Regions from separate parts of the Kitasatospora brasiliensis genome, predicted to be linked through region 1. Evidence: riboswitches for the same ligand, from Rfam matches in the RefSeq annotation. Region 1 holds a riboswitch; the other holds the start of a gene.

Region 1 (7,360 bases):
TGACGCCTTCCTTGCCGACCTTGTCCATGGCCTCGGCGATCAGCTCGCCGATCTGGGTGTCAGCGGCGGAGATGGAGGCGGTGGAGGCGATCTGCTCCTTGGTCTCCACGTCCTTGGCCTGGGCCAGCAGCTGGTCCGAGACGGCGGCGACGGCCTTCTCGATACCGCGCTTCAGGGCCATCGGGTTGGCGCCGGCGGCGACGTTGCGCAGACCCTCGCGAACCAGGGCCTGGGCGAGCACGGTGGCGGTGGTGGTGCCGTCACCCGCGACGTCGTCCGTCTTCTTGGCGACCTCCTTGACGAGCTCCGCACCGATCTTCTCGTACGGGTCCTCCAGCTCGATCTCCTTGGCGATGGAGACACCGTCGTTGGTGATCGTGGGGGCGCCCCACTTCTTCTCCAGCACGACGTTGCGGCCCTTGGGGCCGAGCGTGACCTTCACCGCGTCGGCGAGCTGGTTCATGCCACGCTCAAGGCCGCGGCGAGCTTCCTCATCAAAGGCGATGATCTTGGCCATCAGAAGTGGTCCTCCGGGACACGGTCGACTGCTCGGACCAAGGGGTGCCCGCGACGGACGGCCCTGGTGCGCGGAGGTCCATTCCCTGCCGCTCCCGGGGGCCTCACCGACCCGGTCCGCTGTCACTCTCACACTGTGAGTGCTAACGCCAATGATTAGCACTCACGGTGGTCGAGTGCAAGCCCCACCGACGATCCGCGAGCCGCCGCCGGAGCCCTCCGGGAACGCCGTCGAGGCCGTCGGGGAACGCCGACGGGCCCGCACGACACGAGTCGTCCGGGCCCGTCGAGAAGCGAGTTGGTCACCAGCCGTGGGGCCGCGCCGAGCTCCTGGGGTCGGAAGGGGTCAGACCGCCGCGCGGACCATGTCCGCCTGCGGGCCCTTCTGTCCCTGAGAGATCTCGAACTCGACCCGCTGGCCCTCCTCGAGGGTGCGGTAGCCGTCCATCTGGATCGCGCTGTAGTGGACGAAGACGTCCGCACCACCGTCGACCGCGATGAAGCCGTAGCCCTTCTCCGCGTTGAACCACTTGACGGTGCCCTGAGCCATTCCGAACTCCCCTAGTGCTGTGCTGGCCCTTCACGGGCCCGCAGGTCGCGGGCCCGGGTTGGTTTGAAGGCCGGCCCGGGGAACCCCCCCTGGGCGCAGCCGTGCACGCCGCAGTCCTCCGCGCAGGACGCCAGGCGGCTTCCGGCGAGCGGGTGATTGCGTCGACCGCCGCTGAATGTATCCGGATCGACGCCCTCTGCAACAGGGCCAGCCGCCGGTAATTCCGCCGGGGTGTCAAGGGACAGTACGGGCCGAATCGGAATGATCTCGGCATTCCGCGCCGGACATAGCGGACGAATTACGCAAATGACCGCAGGAATTCTGACATCGGCCTGACATGTTTCACTCGCCGGTGCCACCGGCCGAACGCCCTGGGGGCGGTGCAGCACGCCCGGAAGAAGCGCGGGCGAAAAGGAAACCATGTTCCCAGTCGAGCGACACTCTACTCCGACTCGACCCGAAAATATTCCCGCCGAAATGCCGACGGCCGTCCGCGCATACGGAGAACGGAATTCCGTACGCACGGACGGCCGCGGGATTCCCGCGACGGACGCGACGGCTCAGCAGCCGCCGGCCACCGCCGGGATGATCGAGACGCCGGCGCCGTCCTTGATCTCGGTCGCCAGGCCCTCGGCGAAGCGCACGTCGTCGTCGTTCACGTAGACGTTCACGAAGCGGCGCAGCTTGCCGGTGTCGTCCAGGATGCGGGCGGAGATGCCCGGGTGGTTCGCCTCCAGGTCGGCGATGACCTCGGCCAGGGTGGCGCCCTCGGCGGTCACCTCGGCGGCGCCGCCGGTGTAGGTGCGCAGGATGGTGGGGATGCGGACGTTGGCGCTCATGACGCTCCTATCGGGTGGTTCGTGAAGTCGTTCAGGCGGAGGCGAGGCCGGCGGCGCGGAAGGCGTCCAGCGTCGGGCGGATGACGGCGGTCATCCCGGAGTCGGAGACGGCGTCCAGGGTCTTCAGGCCGTCGCCGGTGTTGATCGCGACGGTCTCCTTGGCCGGGTCCAGCTGACCGGTCTCGACGAGCTTCTTCAGCACGCCGACGGTCACCCCGCCCGCGGTCTCGGCGAAGATGCCCTCGGTCCGCGCCAGCAGCCGGATCGCCGCCACGACCTCGGCGTCCGTGACGTCCTCCACCGCGCCGCCGGTGCGGCGGGCGATGTCCAGCACGTACGGGCCGTCGGCCGGGTTGCCGATCGCCAGCGACTTGGCGATGGTGTCCGGCTTGACCGGCTTGATCACGTCCCGGCCGGCCTTGAACGCGGCCGACACCGGCGAGCAGCCCTCGGCCTGGGCACCGAAGATCTTGTACGGCCGGTCCTCGACCAGGCCGAGCTTGATCAGCTCCTGGAGGCCCTTGTCGATCTTCGTCAGCTGCGAGCCCGAGGCGATCGGGATGACGATCTGCTCCGGCAGCCGCCAGCCGAGCTGCTCGCAGATCTCGTACGCCAGCGTCTTCGAGCCCTCGCCGTAGTACGGCCGCAGGTTCACGTTGACGAAGCCCCAGCCCTCGCCGGCCGTGTCGCCGATCAGCTCCGAGCAGAAGCGGTTCACGTCGTCGTAGTTGCCCTCGATGCCGACCAGCTCACCGCCGTACACCCCGGCCATCACGACCTTGCCCTGCTCCAGGTCGTGCGGGATGAACACGCAGGACCGGAACCCGGCGCGGGCCGCCGCGGCGCCCACCGCGCCGGCCAGGTTGCCGGTGGAGGAGCAGGACAGCGTGGTGTAGCCGAACGCCCGGGCCGCCTCGATCGCGCAGGCGACCACCCGGTCCTTGAAGGAGTGGGTCGGGTTGCCCGAGTCGTCCTTGATGTGCAGCTGGGCGGTGAACCCGAGCTCCCGGCCCAGGTTGTCGGCCTTCACCAGGGGGGTCCAGCCCGGGTTCAGGTTGGGCTTGGAGGCCACGTCGGCCGGGACGGGCAGCAGCGGCGCGTAGCGCCAGATGGAGGCGGGACCGGCCTCGATCCGCTTGCGCAGCTCCTCGGCGGCCTCGCTGCCGAACTCGTAGGCGATCTCCAGCGGGCCGAAGCACTCCAGGCAGGCGAAGCTGGGACCGAGCGGGAACCGGGTGCCGCACTCCCGACAGGACAGGGCGGCGGCGGGGCCGAGGTCGACGGAAACAGGTGCGGCAGTGTCGCTAGCCATGATGGCGAGGCCTCTCTCCTCATCTTCCCCGCGGCGCGGTCGCGCCACAGGCCGGAATTGGCACCTGTCCCGCCGGGGCCTGTCGAGACAGCCGCGCGAGAAGGTTGCCGGGACGTCAACGGGCCGTTCCCTCAGTCCCTCTGGATGAGCTTGTGAAATTGTGGTGGTGCTCAACGGCGACCCCGACGTGCAAAGGTCCGACCGCTGTACGAAGACTGTATCCGAAGGCGTCAATCCTGAACGGGACCGTCCGCCACGCGAGATGACCCGTTCCACCCGACCCCGCCGAGGAGACTTCCGTGCCCGCCGAACCGACCCCCGAGCTCCTCCCGCAGGCGGCGTCCTGGCTGAGCCGACGCTCCTGGAGCGCGGCCGACCGGCCGGTCGACACCCTCCTCGCGGCCAAGGAGCGCACCGGCCGCACGGTCAGCGTGGTCCTCCCCGCCCTGGACGAGGAGGCCACCGTCGGCGACATCGTCCGCACCATCCGGCGCGAGCTGATGGAGCGCCTCCCACTGGTCGACGAACTCGTCGTGGTGGACTCCGGCTCCACCGACGCCACCGCCGCCGAGGCCGCCGAGGCCGGCGCCCGGGTCGAGCACCGCGACGCCATCCTGCCCCGGCTGCCCGCCGTCCCCGGCAAGGGCGAGGTGCTCTGGCGCTCGCTGCTGGTCACCCACGGCGACATCGTCTGCTTCGTGGACGCCGACCTGCGCGAATTCGACCCGGCCTTCGTCTCCGGCATCGTCGGCCCGCTGCTGACCGACGAGTCGATCCAGCTGGTCAAGGCCATGTACGACCGCCCGCTGGAGTCGGAGGGCGCCGTGCTGCCGGCCGGCGGCGGCCGGGTCACCGAACTCGTCGCCCGCCCGCTGCTGAACCTCCACTGGCCGGAACTCGCCGGTTTCGTCCAGCCCCTCGGCGGCGAGTACGCGGCCCGCCGCTCGCTGCTCGAACGACTGCCCTTCCCCACCGGCTACGGCGTCGAACTCGGCCTCCTGGTCGACGCCCTGGAGCTGGCCGGCCTGGACGCCCTGGCCCAGGTGGACGTCGGCGTCCGGCACCACCGCCACCAGGACGGCCAGGCCCTCGGCCGGATGGCCGCCACCATCTACCGGACCGCCCTCGAACGCCTGGACCGCAGCCACCGCCTCAAGGCCTCCGCCGACCTGGTCCACCCCCAGCTCACCCAGTTCACCCGCGACCCGCTCAGCCGCGCCTTCACCGCCCACACCCACCCGGTCACCGCCCAGGAACGCCCCCCGATGCACACCGTCCCCGAGTACGCCACCCGGCACTGACGGGTTTGCCACGCCGGGGCCCCGGCAACATCCCAACCATGGGCGATCTCACGACCAACCGTTCGAACGCGACCGGCACCGCCCCCGTCCTGGTGGCTTCCAACCGGGGACCGGTGTCCTTCAGTACCGCCGACGACGGCACGCTGACCCTGCGGCGGGGCGGCGGCGGCCTGGTCTCCGGCCTCTCCGCGATCGAGGACCCGAACGCCGTCTGGGTCTGCGCCGCCCTCAACGACTCCGACCGCAGAGCCGCCGCCGAGGCCCCCCACGGCCGCCTCGACCTGGCCGGCCACGAGGTCGGCGGCCAGGCCGTACGGATGCTGGACCTGGACCCGCGGACCTTCGCCCGCGCCTACAACGGCGTCGCCAACTCCACCCTCTGGTTCGTCCACCACCTGCTGTACGCGACGCCCACCGCGCCCGCCTTCGACGCCGACTTCCGCACCGAGTGGGCCGCCTACCGGGCGTACAACGAGGCCTTCGCCGAGGCCCTGGCCGCCGAGGCCGCCCCGGACGCCGCGGTCCTCGTCCAGGACTACCACCTCTCGCTGGCCCCGGCCCTGCTCCGCGCAGCCCGTCCCGACCTGCGGATCGGCCACTTCTCGCACACCCCGTGGGCCCCGCCCGAGTACTACCGGCTGCTGCCCGACGACGTCGCCCGGGCCGTACTCACCGGCATCCTGGGCGCCGACCGGGCCGGCTTCCTCGCCGAGCGCTGGGCCCGCGCCTTCGCCGCCTGCTGCGCGGACGTGCTCGGCGCCACCGTCGACCACGAGGCGCTCACCGTCACCTTCGAGGGCCGCACCACCCGGCTCGGCGTCCACGCCCTCGGCGCCGACGCCGACTTCCTGCGCGAGCGCGCCCACCGTCCCGACGTCGACGAGCGCCTCGCCGCCCTGCGCGCGGCCGTCGGCGAGCGCCGCACCATCGTCCGGGTCGACCGCACCGAGCTCAGCAAGAACATCGTCCGCGGCCTCCAGGCCTACCGGCACCTGCTGCGCACCCGCCCCGAGTGGCACGACCGGGTGGTGCACATCGCCTTCGCCTACCCGTCCCGCACCGACCTGGCCGAGTACCGGAACTACACCGCGCAGGTCCAGGAGCTCGCCGAGGCCATCAACGCCGAGTTCGCCACCCCCACCTGGCAGCCGCTGATCCTGCACGTCGACGACGACTTCCCGCGCTCCCTCGCCGCCTACCGGCTGGCCGACGTCGCCCTGGTCAACCCGATCCGCGACGGCATGAACCTGGTCGCCAAGGAGGTCCCGGTCGTCTCCGACCACGGCTGCGCCCTGGTCCTCTCCCGCGAGGCCGGCGCCCACGCCGAACTCGGGGACGACGCCCTCACCGTCAACCCGTACGACGTCATCGCGACCGCCGACGCCCTGCACGCCGGCCTCGCCATGAGCCGCGAGGAGCGCGCCGACCGGACCAAGCGGCTGGCCGCCGCCGCCACCGCGCTCCCCCCGCAGCAGTGGTTCCTGGACCAGCTCAACGCCCTGTGAGCCTCAGCGCGCTGTGAGCGCCCGGCCCAGGGTGTCCAGCAGTTCCACCACGCCCTCCGGCCCGGCGACCACCAGGTCCGCCCGGTCGGCGAGCTCCCGCACCGGCGCGTCCCCCACCGCGCCGGCGCACACCAGCACCCCGGCCAGGCCCTCGCCGCGCAGCTTCTCCACCGCGGCGAAGGCCGCCACGTCCCCCAGGTCGTCCCCCGCGTAGAGCACCGAACGGGCTCCGCGCTCCCGCAGGAAGCCGGTCAGCGCCGCGCCCTTGTCCACCCCCGGCGGCCGCAGCTCCAGGACCAGCCGTCCGGGTTCCACCACCAGCCCGTACGAGGCGGCCAGCTCCTCCACCGGCGCCCGCAGCAGCTCCAGCGCCTCCTGCGGCCGCGCCGTGCGCCGGGTGTGCACGGCCACCGAGCGCCCCTTGTCCTCCACCCACGTCCCCTCGGGCGCCCCCACCCGGGCCAGCGCCGCCGGCAGCTCCGCCCGTACCCGCGCCACCCCCGGATGCGCCTGCGGCGCCGTGAGCTCCCCCGCCTCCCAGCGCTCGGCGCCGTAGTGCCCCAGCACCACCACGCCGGGCAGGTCGGCGAACCCGCCGTACTCCACCGCCAGGGCGGCCGGCCGGCCCGTCACCACCACCACGGCGCCGACCGCCGGAGCCAGCCGCCGCAGCGCCCCGGCCACCCCCGGGTGCGCCCGCGCCTGCCCCGGATCGGCCACGATCGGCGCCAGCGTCCCGTCGAAGTCCAGCCCGACGACGGCGTGCTCGGGCGCCGCCAGTACGGCCCGGACCCCGTCCCGGCCGGCCTCGGTGCCCGGTACGAACATCTCTTGAAAGCCCATACCGAAGCCCCTACCCCGGAGCCCGCCGCTCCGCACCCGGCGGACCGGTCAGCGGGCCGCCCGCCGTGCCTCCCGGATCCGGTGCAGCCGGTTGACCAGCACCGGCGCGTGCGCCAGCGCCTCCTCCCGGTCCAGCAACGCGTTCAGCAGCTGGTAGTACCGGGTCGGGGAGAGTCCCAGCTCCTCCCGGATCGCCCGCTCCTTGGCCCCGGCCGTACGCCACTGCCGCCCTTCCAGCGCCAGCACCGCCCGGTCCCGCTCACTCAGCTCGCCCGGCTCGCCCATCGAGAACACCTCCGCCCACCGCTACGGAGTGTCATTCTCCCGCGCGAGCCCGACACACCCGGCTCGCCCATCGAGAACACCTCCGCCCACCGCTACGGAGTGTCATTCTCCCGCGCGAGCCCGACACACCCTGCTCTCCCCGCCGGGCCCGCGCCCGCACTAACGTCGCCCCATGACCACGCCGAGCTTCGCCCTGCACATCCCGACCG
Region 2 (7,360 bases), on a different contig from region 1:
ATCGGAGGCGTGGCACCCGAGTCGGCTCGGCACGAACCGCCGGGCCCGCCACACCCCGGTCGCCCTGCCGCCGCCCGGGCGACCACCACGGCCCTCGAAGGCGAAGCCCATGAACACCGACCTGCTCTACCGGCTGCTCGACGTCGACCCGGCCGCCGGACCGGTCGAACTCCTCCACCGCGCCCGCGCCGACCGCGACCTCCCGTACCTGGTGCTCGCCGCGCTCGCCCGGGAGGGCGTACGGATGGGCCGGCACGCCCGGGCCGAGCTCCAGCGCGCCCGCGACCGGGCCGACTGTTACACCCGCCTCGCCCGCGAGCTCACCGACGCCACCGGGGTCCGCCCGATCCGCGGCCTCCCACTGACCGGCCACTACCCGCCCGAGCTGCCCCGGCCGCTGGACGAACTCAGCCTGGTCAGCCCCACCGAGGCCGCACTCTGGCAGGCCGTCAACCGGCTGGTCACCGACCACCCGGTGGAGAGCGTGGACGTCACCCTGCTCGGCGACCGCCCCCGGCACACCGCCGTCACCCTGCGATGGCCCGCCGAGGACCCGCTGCTCGACCCGTGGTACCAGGTCCGGCTGGCCACCGCCGCGCTCACCGGCGACCACGCCACCGTCCCGATCCGCCCCTACCTGGCCGCCGCCGACCACGTCGAATGCCTGATCGCCCTCGCCGAGGAGGGCCTCGGGCGCGCCTTCCGCGCGACCGACGTGATCGACGTCGCCCAGCTGGCCGGGCAGCCCTTCGAACCCGACGAGACCGCCGCGGTCGTCGCCGCCTACCGGCTCGCCCCGGAGACCGCCGCCCTCCTCGACCTCGCCGCCGAGCACGTGCCGCTCGGCGCCCTGCGGGACGTACGCGCCGTCCTGGAGGCCGAGGTCGCCCCCGAACTGCGCCGCCGCCACACCCCCGCCGGCGCGTCCCCGCCGCGCCACGGCACCCTGCTGCGCCGCACCGTCACCCGGTACCAGTGGGACGAGGCCCTGCTGCTGCCCGCCGGCGCCGCCACCCTGCTGCTCACCCCGGTCGCCGACTACCTGCTCGCCCCCGCCGGCACCCGCCCGACGGCGCTCGAACGCAGCGCCGCCCTCGCCGCCCTGCACGCCTGGGACGCCGCTTCCGGCACCGCCCCGGACACCGCCGACCGGGCCCCGCGCATCGGCCTGAGGGAGCCGCGCCACCGCTGATCGGCGCCGCGCACGGCGGCGGCCCCCGTTTTGGCGAGCCGCCCGGAGCTATGTATCGTTCGTCGCGAATCATCCAGAGGGGTGGAGGGACCGGCCCTACGAAGCCCCGGCAACTCCCCGTTCGACCCGGCGTCCGAAGTACGCGCCGTGCCGTCCGGGGGCAGTGCCAACTCCGGCCTGTCGCCACTGTGGCGCGGGAAAGATGAGGAGACACGGTGCTCTCTGTGCTGTCCTTCGCCCGGGCGCTGACCGCCCCGGCCCTTCCGCGTACCCTTCGTACCCCTCTCGGTACCCCTTCCGTGCCCGGCGCAGGCACTCGGCCGACTCCTCCGGCCCGTCCTCGCTGACCACCCCCGGCTTCCGCACGCCGGGAGCCGCCGTGAGCAGGACCACCCGCCGCTCACGGGCACTGAGACTGGAGTACCCCACACCATGGAGAACACGAGCGGCGTCGGCGTGCTCGACAAGGTCACCACGATCCTCGGCATCCTGGAGGCAGGCCCGGCCACCCTGGGCGGACTCGTCAACGCCACCGGCATGGCGCGCCCCACCGCCCACCGGCTGGCCGTCGCCCTCGAACACCACCGGCTGGTCACCCGCGACATGCAGGGCCGCTTCGCCCTCGGCCCCCGGCTCACCGAGCTCTCCACCGCGGCCGGCGAGGACCGCCTGCTGGCCGCCGCCGGCTCGGTCCTCACCCACCTGCGCGACGTCACCGGGGAGAGCGCCCAGCTCTACCGGCGCCAGGGCGAGGTCCGGATCTGCGTGGCCGCCGCCGAACGGCTCACCGGCCTGCGCGACACCGTGCCGGTGGGCGTCACCCTGCCCATGAAGGTCGGCTCCGCCGCGCAGATCCTGCTCGCCTGGGAGGAGCCCGAGCGCCTGCACCGCGGACTGCAGGGCGCCCGGTTCACCGCCACCGCGCTCAGCGGGGTACGGCGCCGGGGCTGGGCCCAGTCCATCGGGGAGCGCGAGCCGGGCGTCGCCTCCGTGTCGGCACCCGTGCGCGGACCGTCCAACCGGGTGGTCGCCGCCGTCTCCGTCTCCGGCCCCATCGAACGGCTCACCCGCCACCCGGGCACCCACCTCTCCCAGGCCGTCCTGGAGGCGGCCCGCCGCCTCACCGAGGCGCTGCGCCACCCCTGACCGGCACGGTCGGACGCCGGACACGAGCGCGCGCCCGCCCTCGCATCCGGCGTCCGACCAGTAGCATCGCTTCAAACCTCTTTCGAGCTACCTTCCGGTAAGTCAGCGATGGCCCGGACGGACGCCAACGGGAAGGCCGTCCAGCGGCGTTGGCCGTCCACCGGCGTTGGGGGAGATGTGACCGTCGTCGCCGCCGTGGCCCGCTCCACCCGGGTCCGGCCGCGCTCCGCCGCGGACCTGCTGGCGGAGGCGGTCGCCCGGGCCGGGCTCTGGGAGCGGCTCGCCGAGCGGGCGCACGGCGACCCGGGCGCGGTCGCCGTGCTGCTCACCCCGGGCGCCTCCGCGTACGGCGATCCGGCGACGGCCGTCAGCGCCGCCCTCGTGGAGCACCTGATCGACCAGCTGCACGACCGGGGCTACCACGACGTCACCGTCGGCGCCGCCCGCTGCGGCCCGGACACCTGGCTGGCCGGCCCCGGACTCCTCGACACCTGCCGCCGCCTCGGCTACCGCGAGCGCACCCCGCACGGCAACGCCTACCGCCTGGTGGACCTCTCCGAGGACGTCCAGCCGGCCGAGTTCCCCGAATCCGCCGTCCTGCACGGCAGCGGGCTGGCCCGCGGCTGGCTGGAGGCGGGCTTCCGGATCAACATCGCCAAGAACTGCACCCACCCCGAGTTCGGCTACGCCCTGTGCCTGGCCAACCTCTTCGGCGTGCTCCCGCAGGATGACAAGCACCACCACTACCGCGCCCGCCGCGACGGCGCCGAGGTCATCACCGACCTGCTCGGCGCCTACCCGCCCGACTTCCACCTCGTCGACGCCGTGGTCAGCAGCCACGGCTGCGCCGGATCGCAGGTCGGCCGGCCGCTGCGGACGGACACGGTGATCGCCGCGCCGGACGGAGTCCTCGCCGACCTGGTCGGCGCGCTGCTGATGGGCGTCGACCCGGTCTCCTCACCGCTCAACGCCCGCGTCCTCAGCGACCGGGGCCTGCCCGACGCCTACCGGGTCGACGGCGACCTGACGCCCTACCCGGGCTGGCGCAACCCGCCCCGCGCCCTGGTCGAGGCGGTGCGCCGGCTCGCCCCCGACGGGCGCGCCCACCGGCTGTTCAGCATCGCCGCCTGGCGGGTCGACCCCGGCGCCGCCGAGGTCACCGACCCGGCGCTCGCCCGGCTCTCCCGCCTGCTCACCGCGCTGATCCGCGCCGCCGACACCAACCCCGCCGCCACCGCCACCCTGTGCGCCATGGTCACCGCCGCGGCCTCCGCCTCCGCCACCGTCCGCGCCTGGAGGACCGGCAACGCCAAGGACGCCCTGCGGCGCCGGGACGTCTCCCTCGCCGTCGACCCGGACACCTACACCCACCAGGACTTCGACCGGATCACCGCCCTGCTGCGGCCCCTGGAGACGGTCATCGACGCCCTGCCCGAGGACGCCTGGCAGATGCGCTGGCAGCACGTCGGCCACTCCATCCTGTTCGGCTGCGAACGCACCATCAACGCCCCGTACGCCGACTTCGTCCGCCGGGTCGACATCAGCCGCTCCATCAGCTACATGACCGACTACCTCGGCGGCCGCGTCCACGTGGTGACGCGCGACGACCAGGGCCGGCCCACCCGCCAGATCGAACGCAACCTCTACCTGGCGCAGCCCAACTACCTCGCCTACTACGGCGGTCCACCCATCGACGTGTGCAAACTGGAGTCCGTCGACTACGGCGCCCAGCGGCAGCGGATCTCCTGGCGCACCGTCCGCAGCCCCAACGGCTCCGCCGCCTACGACGACGGCTCGGTGGTCTTCCTCCCCGCCGACGACGGCGCCCGCACCCGGATCGTCATCCGGGTCCGCCAGCGCTTCACCCTCCCGCTCACCTGGCAGGTCTTCCGCCCCGACACCCGGCCCAAGCTCCGCGACCCGCTCGTCCAGGACTCCTACCAGCGCTTCTTCACCCGCACCCTGGACAACTTCGAGGCCCAGTACGAGGGCCGCCCCTACCGGATCGGCCGCCCCTGGGAGGAGTTCGACGACCTGGACGCCGCCGAACTGCCCACCCAGCGGCTGACCGAGGCCGCCCGACTGATCCGCACCGCCGCCTCCCAGGCCCTGAGCCAGACCCTCACCCTGCCGACCCCGCCCGGACGCCTCGGCCCCGACGGCTTCTGGCACGTCGCCCCCGGCGACACCCCGACCCGCTCCCCGCTGCTGGCGGAGTTCCGCGAGGCGCTGCGCCCGGCGGTCGCCGGCTTCTGGGCGGGACTGCGCGAGGCCACCGCCCGCGACCGCGGATCGAGGCCGCCCCCGTGAGGGCCTGCGTGACCGGTGCCAGTGGGCTCGTCGGCTCCCAGGTGGTGCGCGCCCTGCGCGCCGCCGGCCACGAGCCGCGGGCGCTGGTGCGCCGCAGCAGCGACCTGCGCCCCCTGCACGGCCTCGACGCGCCGCTGGTCCACGCCGACCTGCGCGACCCGCTCAGCCTGCGGCCCGCCTTCGAAGGCTGCGACACCGTCTTCCACTGCGCCGCCGTCTTCTCCTACTGGGACACCAGCCGCGAGGAACTGACCGCCGCCAACGTCGAGGGCACCCGCGAGGTGCTGCGGGCGGCCGCCGAGGCCGGGGTGCGGCGGGTGGTGGTCACCTCCTCCTCCATCACCTGCGGCTCCTCCGGCGGACCGGTGGCCCGCGACGAGCGGTGGATGCCCGGGGACGAGTACCTGCCGGACTACTTCGTCACCAAGCTGGAGCAGGAACGGACGGCCTTCGCCCTCGGCGCCGAACTCGGCCTGGAGGTGGTGGCCGCCTGCCCGACCATCGTGGTCGGCGGCCCCGACTGGCGGCTGGTACCCAGCAACGCGCTGATCACCCGCTACCTCGCCGACTCGCTGCGCACCACCTACCCGGGCGGCTGCAACATCGTCTCCGTCCGGGACGTCGCGGCCGGCCACGTGCTGCTCGCCGAACGCGGCCTGCCGGGGGAGCGCTACCTGCTCGGCGGCGAGAACTGGGCATGGCGCACCATCCACCAGACCGTCTCCGAGCTGTGCGGCACCCGGGGGCCGTGGGCCACCGCCAGCCACACCGGGGCGTACCTGGCGGCGACGGTGGGGGAGATCCGCGCGGTGCTGACCGCCCGGCCCCCGGCGACCACCCGGGCCGAGGCCCGGACGATGGGGCGCTTCTACTGGTACCGCCACGACAAGGCCGCCACCCTCGGCTACCGGCCACGCCCGGCCCGGCAGGCGCTGGTGGAGGCGCTCGGCTGGCTGCTGACCAGCCCGCACGTGCCGGACCGGATCAGGGCGGGGCTGCGGCCGCACCCGGAGGTGACGGCGGCGCGGGAGCTGCTGCCTCGGCCACTGGAGAGCGGGGACCGGTGATCAGGGTTCGGTGGGGTCGCTGAAGACGGGGGTGTCCGGGCCGTCGGTCGGGCCCTTGGAGGGGAGTGTGTCGATGTGCTTCCCGTGCGTGCCGTGACCGCCGCGCCTTCCGTGCCGGCGCCGTCTGCGCCGGCGGTTCGGTCGCGAGGTGCCGTCATGGCCCGTGGTGCGGTGGGTCTCCGTGTGGTGCCCGCCTTTGGAACGGTCGGTTTCCGTGACGTGGTGCCCGCCTTCGAAGCAGTCGGTTTCCCTGAGGTGGCGGACGCCTTCGAAGAGGTCGGTTTCCCTGATGTGCCGACCGCCCTCGAAGCGGTCGGACTCATCGATGTGGTGGAGGTCTCCCCACGCGATCCGGTGGAAGTGGTCACGCAGTCGCTGCTCGTGCCACCGGGTGACCTCCGCGACGTCCCGGGCGTAGTCGGTGCCGCGTTCGCCCAGTTCCAGGAAGAATCTGGGGTCCTCGTCGGCCACGAACTTCCAGTACTCGCTGTAGACCTCCCCCCAGGGGAGCCGGCCGGTGGCCAGCCCGGCCATCAGCTCCGCAGTGTCGCCCCACATCGCGGCCTGGAGCTCGGCGACCGTGATCGCCGAGGACCGAATGTGCTCCCAGCCCGCGTGGATTTCGGCGTTCAACTGTTCCGGGGTCTTGGGACGCATGGCCAACTCCTCAGGTCGGTCTGCCGGTTCGGTCCGGCAGCGGGCTCAGCAGCGTGCTGTGGTGGAACCCCAGGCGGGGATCGGTCCAGACGGGCAGCTCGGGTAGGTGGGCGCGCAGCTCCGGCATCTCGACCCGCAGCCGTACGGTGTTGGCCGGGTAGTCGTACACGGTGATCGTGTTGAGCCCCCGGTTGGCGGTGAACAACAGGCTCTGGTCGGCGGAGAGCTGACAGGCGTAGACCCCGTCGACCAGGGTGCCGCGGGTGACCCGCAGGGCGCCGAGGAAGTGCTTGCTGCTCGGGCCGGGTGAGCCCCGGGTGAACGCGTCCGTGACCTGCTTCGCCGCCTGCCGGGCGGATCGCAACTGCCAGGACAGGTCCGGGCGTTGGTCGATCAAGCGGGAGGAGGTGAAGTCGGCGAGATCGATCATCACGATGGTGTTGCTGCCGCCGTTGCAGTAGATCAGCTCGCGGTCGGAGACACAGACGTCCGAGTTGATGTGCGCGGGGAAGTTCTGGCCGCACGCCCAGTGGCGCAGGATCTGCCCGGTCCCGGCGTCGATCTCGTACACGTACTCCTTGAAGTAGGCCATGGCCCACTCGTGCCAGTCCCGGCCCTCCTGGGGGAGAACACGGAAGGACAGCGCGTAGAAGCGGTCGTCGCTCGGGTGGCAGGCCACGTGCCAGCAGGTCGTCGGCAGGGCGACCCGGCGGGCGACCCGCTTCTCCAGGTCGAAGATGCCCACCTCGGCGGCCTCGCCCCGGCCCGGGTGGTCCATGCCGCCGTAGACGATGTACCGGCCGGAGGCGGTGCGCTTCATGGCGTGCGGGAGCTTGAGTTGATGATCGCCGATGCGCTCGGCCTCGGTGGGGCGGTCCAGGTCCATCAGCCACAGGCCGTCGCCGATCGCGGTGATGCCGTGGGTGCCGTCCAGCCACACCATGTGGGTGCTGCTCTTGATGGCGGCGTCCGGCGGCTCGAAGCGCAG

What was found. Region 1 has a riboswitch for S-adenosylmethionine ahead of thrC (threonine synthase). Riboswitches for the same ligand answer to the same signal wherever they lie in the genome.
Region 2: another riboswitch for S-adenosylmethionine. It lies ahead of QWJ13_RS33075 (IclR family transcriptional regulator); the one in region 1 lies ahead of thrC (threonine synthase).

What each region holds. Positions count from the first base shown of each region.
Region 1 covers NZ_JAUOOW010000006.1:140,618-147,977, forward strand. Annotated here, with positions in the region: gene groL (chaperonin GroEL) at 1-517, opposite strand, end outside; gene QWJ13_RS23415 (cold-shock protein) at 863-1,066, opposite strand; gene QWJ13_RS23420 (ubiquitin-like small modifier protein 1) at 1,627-1,905, opposite strand; gene thrC (threonine synthase) at 1,937-3,217, opposite strand; SAM riboswitch class I at 3,234-3,368, opposite strand; gene QWJ13_RS23430 (glucosyl-3-phosphoglycerate synthase) at 3,517-4,518, shown strand; gene QWJ13_RS23435 (alpha,alpha-trehalose-phosphate synthase (UDP-forming)) at 4,557-6,023, shown strand; gene otsB (trehalose-phosphatase) at 6,027-6,866, opposite strand; gene QWJ13_RS23445 (DUF3263 domain-containing protein) at 6,915-7,151, opposite strand; gene QWJ13_RS23450 (cupin domain-containing protein) at 7,324-7,360, shown strand, end outside.
Region 2 covers NZ_JAUOOW010000011.1:8,125-15,484, forward strand. Annotated here, with positions in the region: gene QWJ13_RS33070 (hypothetical protein) at 110-1,192, shown strand; SAM riboswitch class I at 1,259-1,401, shown strand; gene QWJ13_RS33075 (IclR family transcriptional regulator) at 1,625-2,338, shown strand; gene QWJ13_RS33080 (DUF362 domain-containing protein) at 2,516-4,648, shown strand; gene QWJ13_RS33085 (NAD-dependent epimerase/dehydratase family protein) at 4,657-5,715, shown strand; gene QWJ13_RS33090 (hypothetical protein) at 5,716-6,372, opposite strand; gene QWJ13_RS33095 (YncE family protein) at 6,383-7,360, opposite strand, start outside.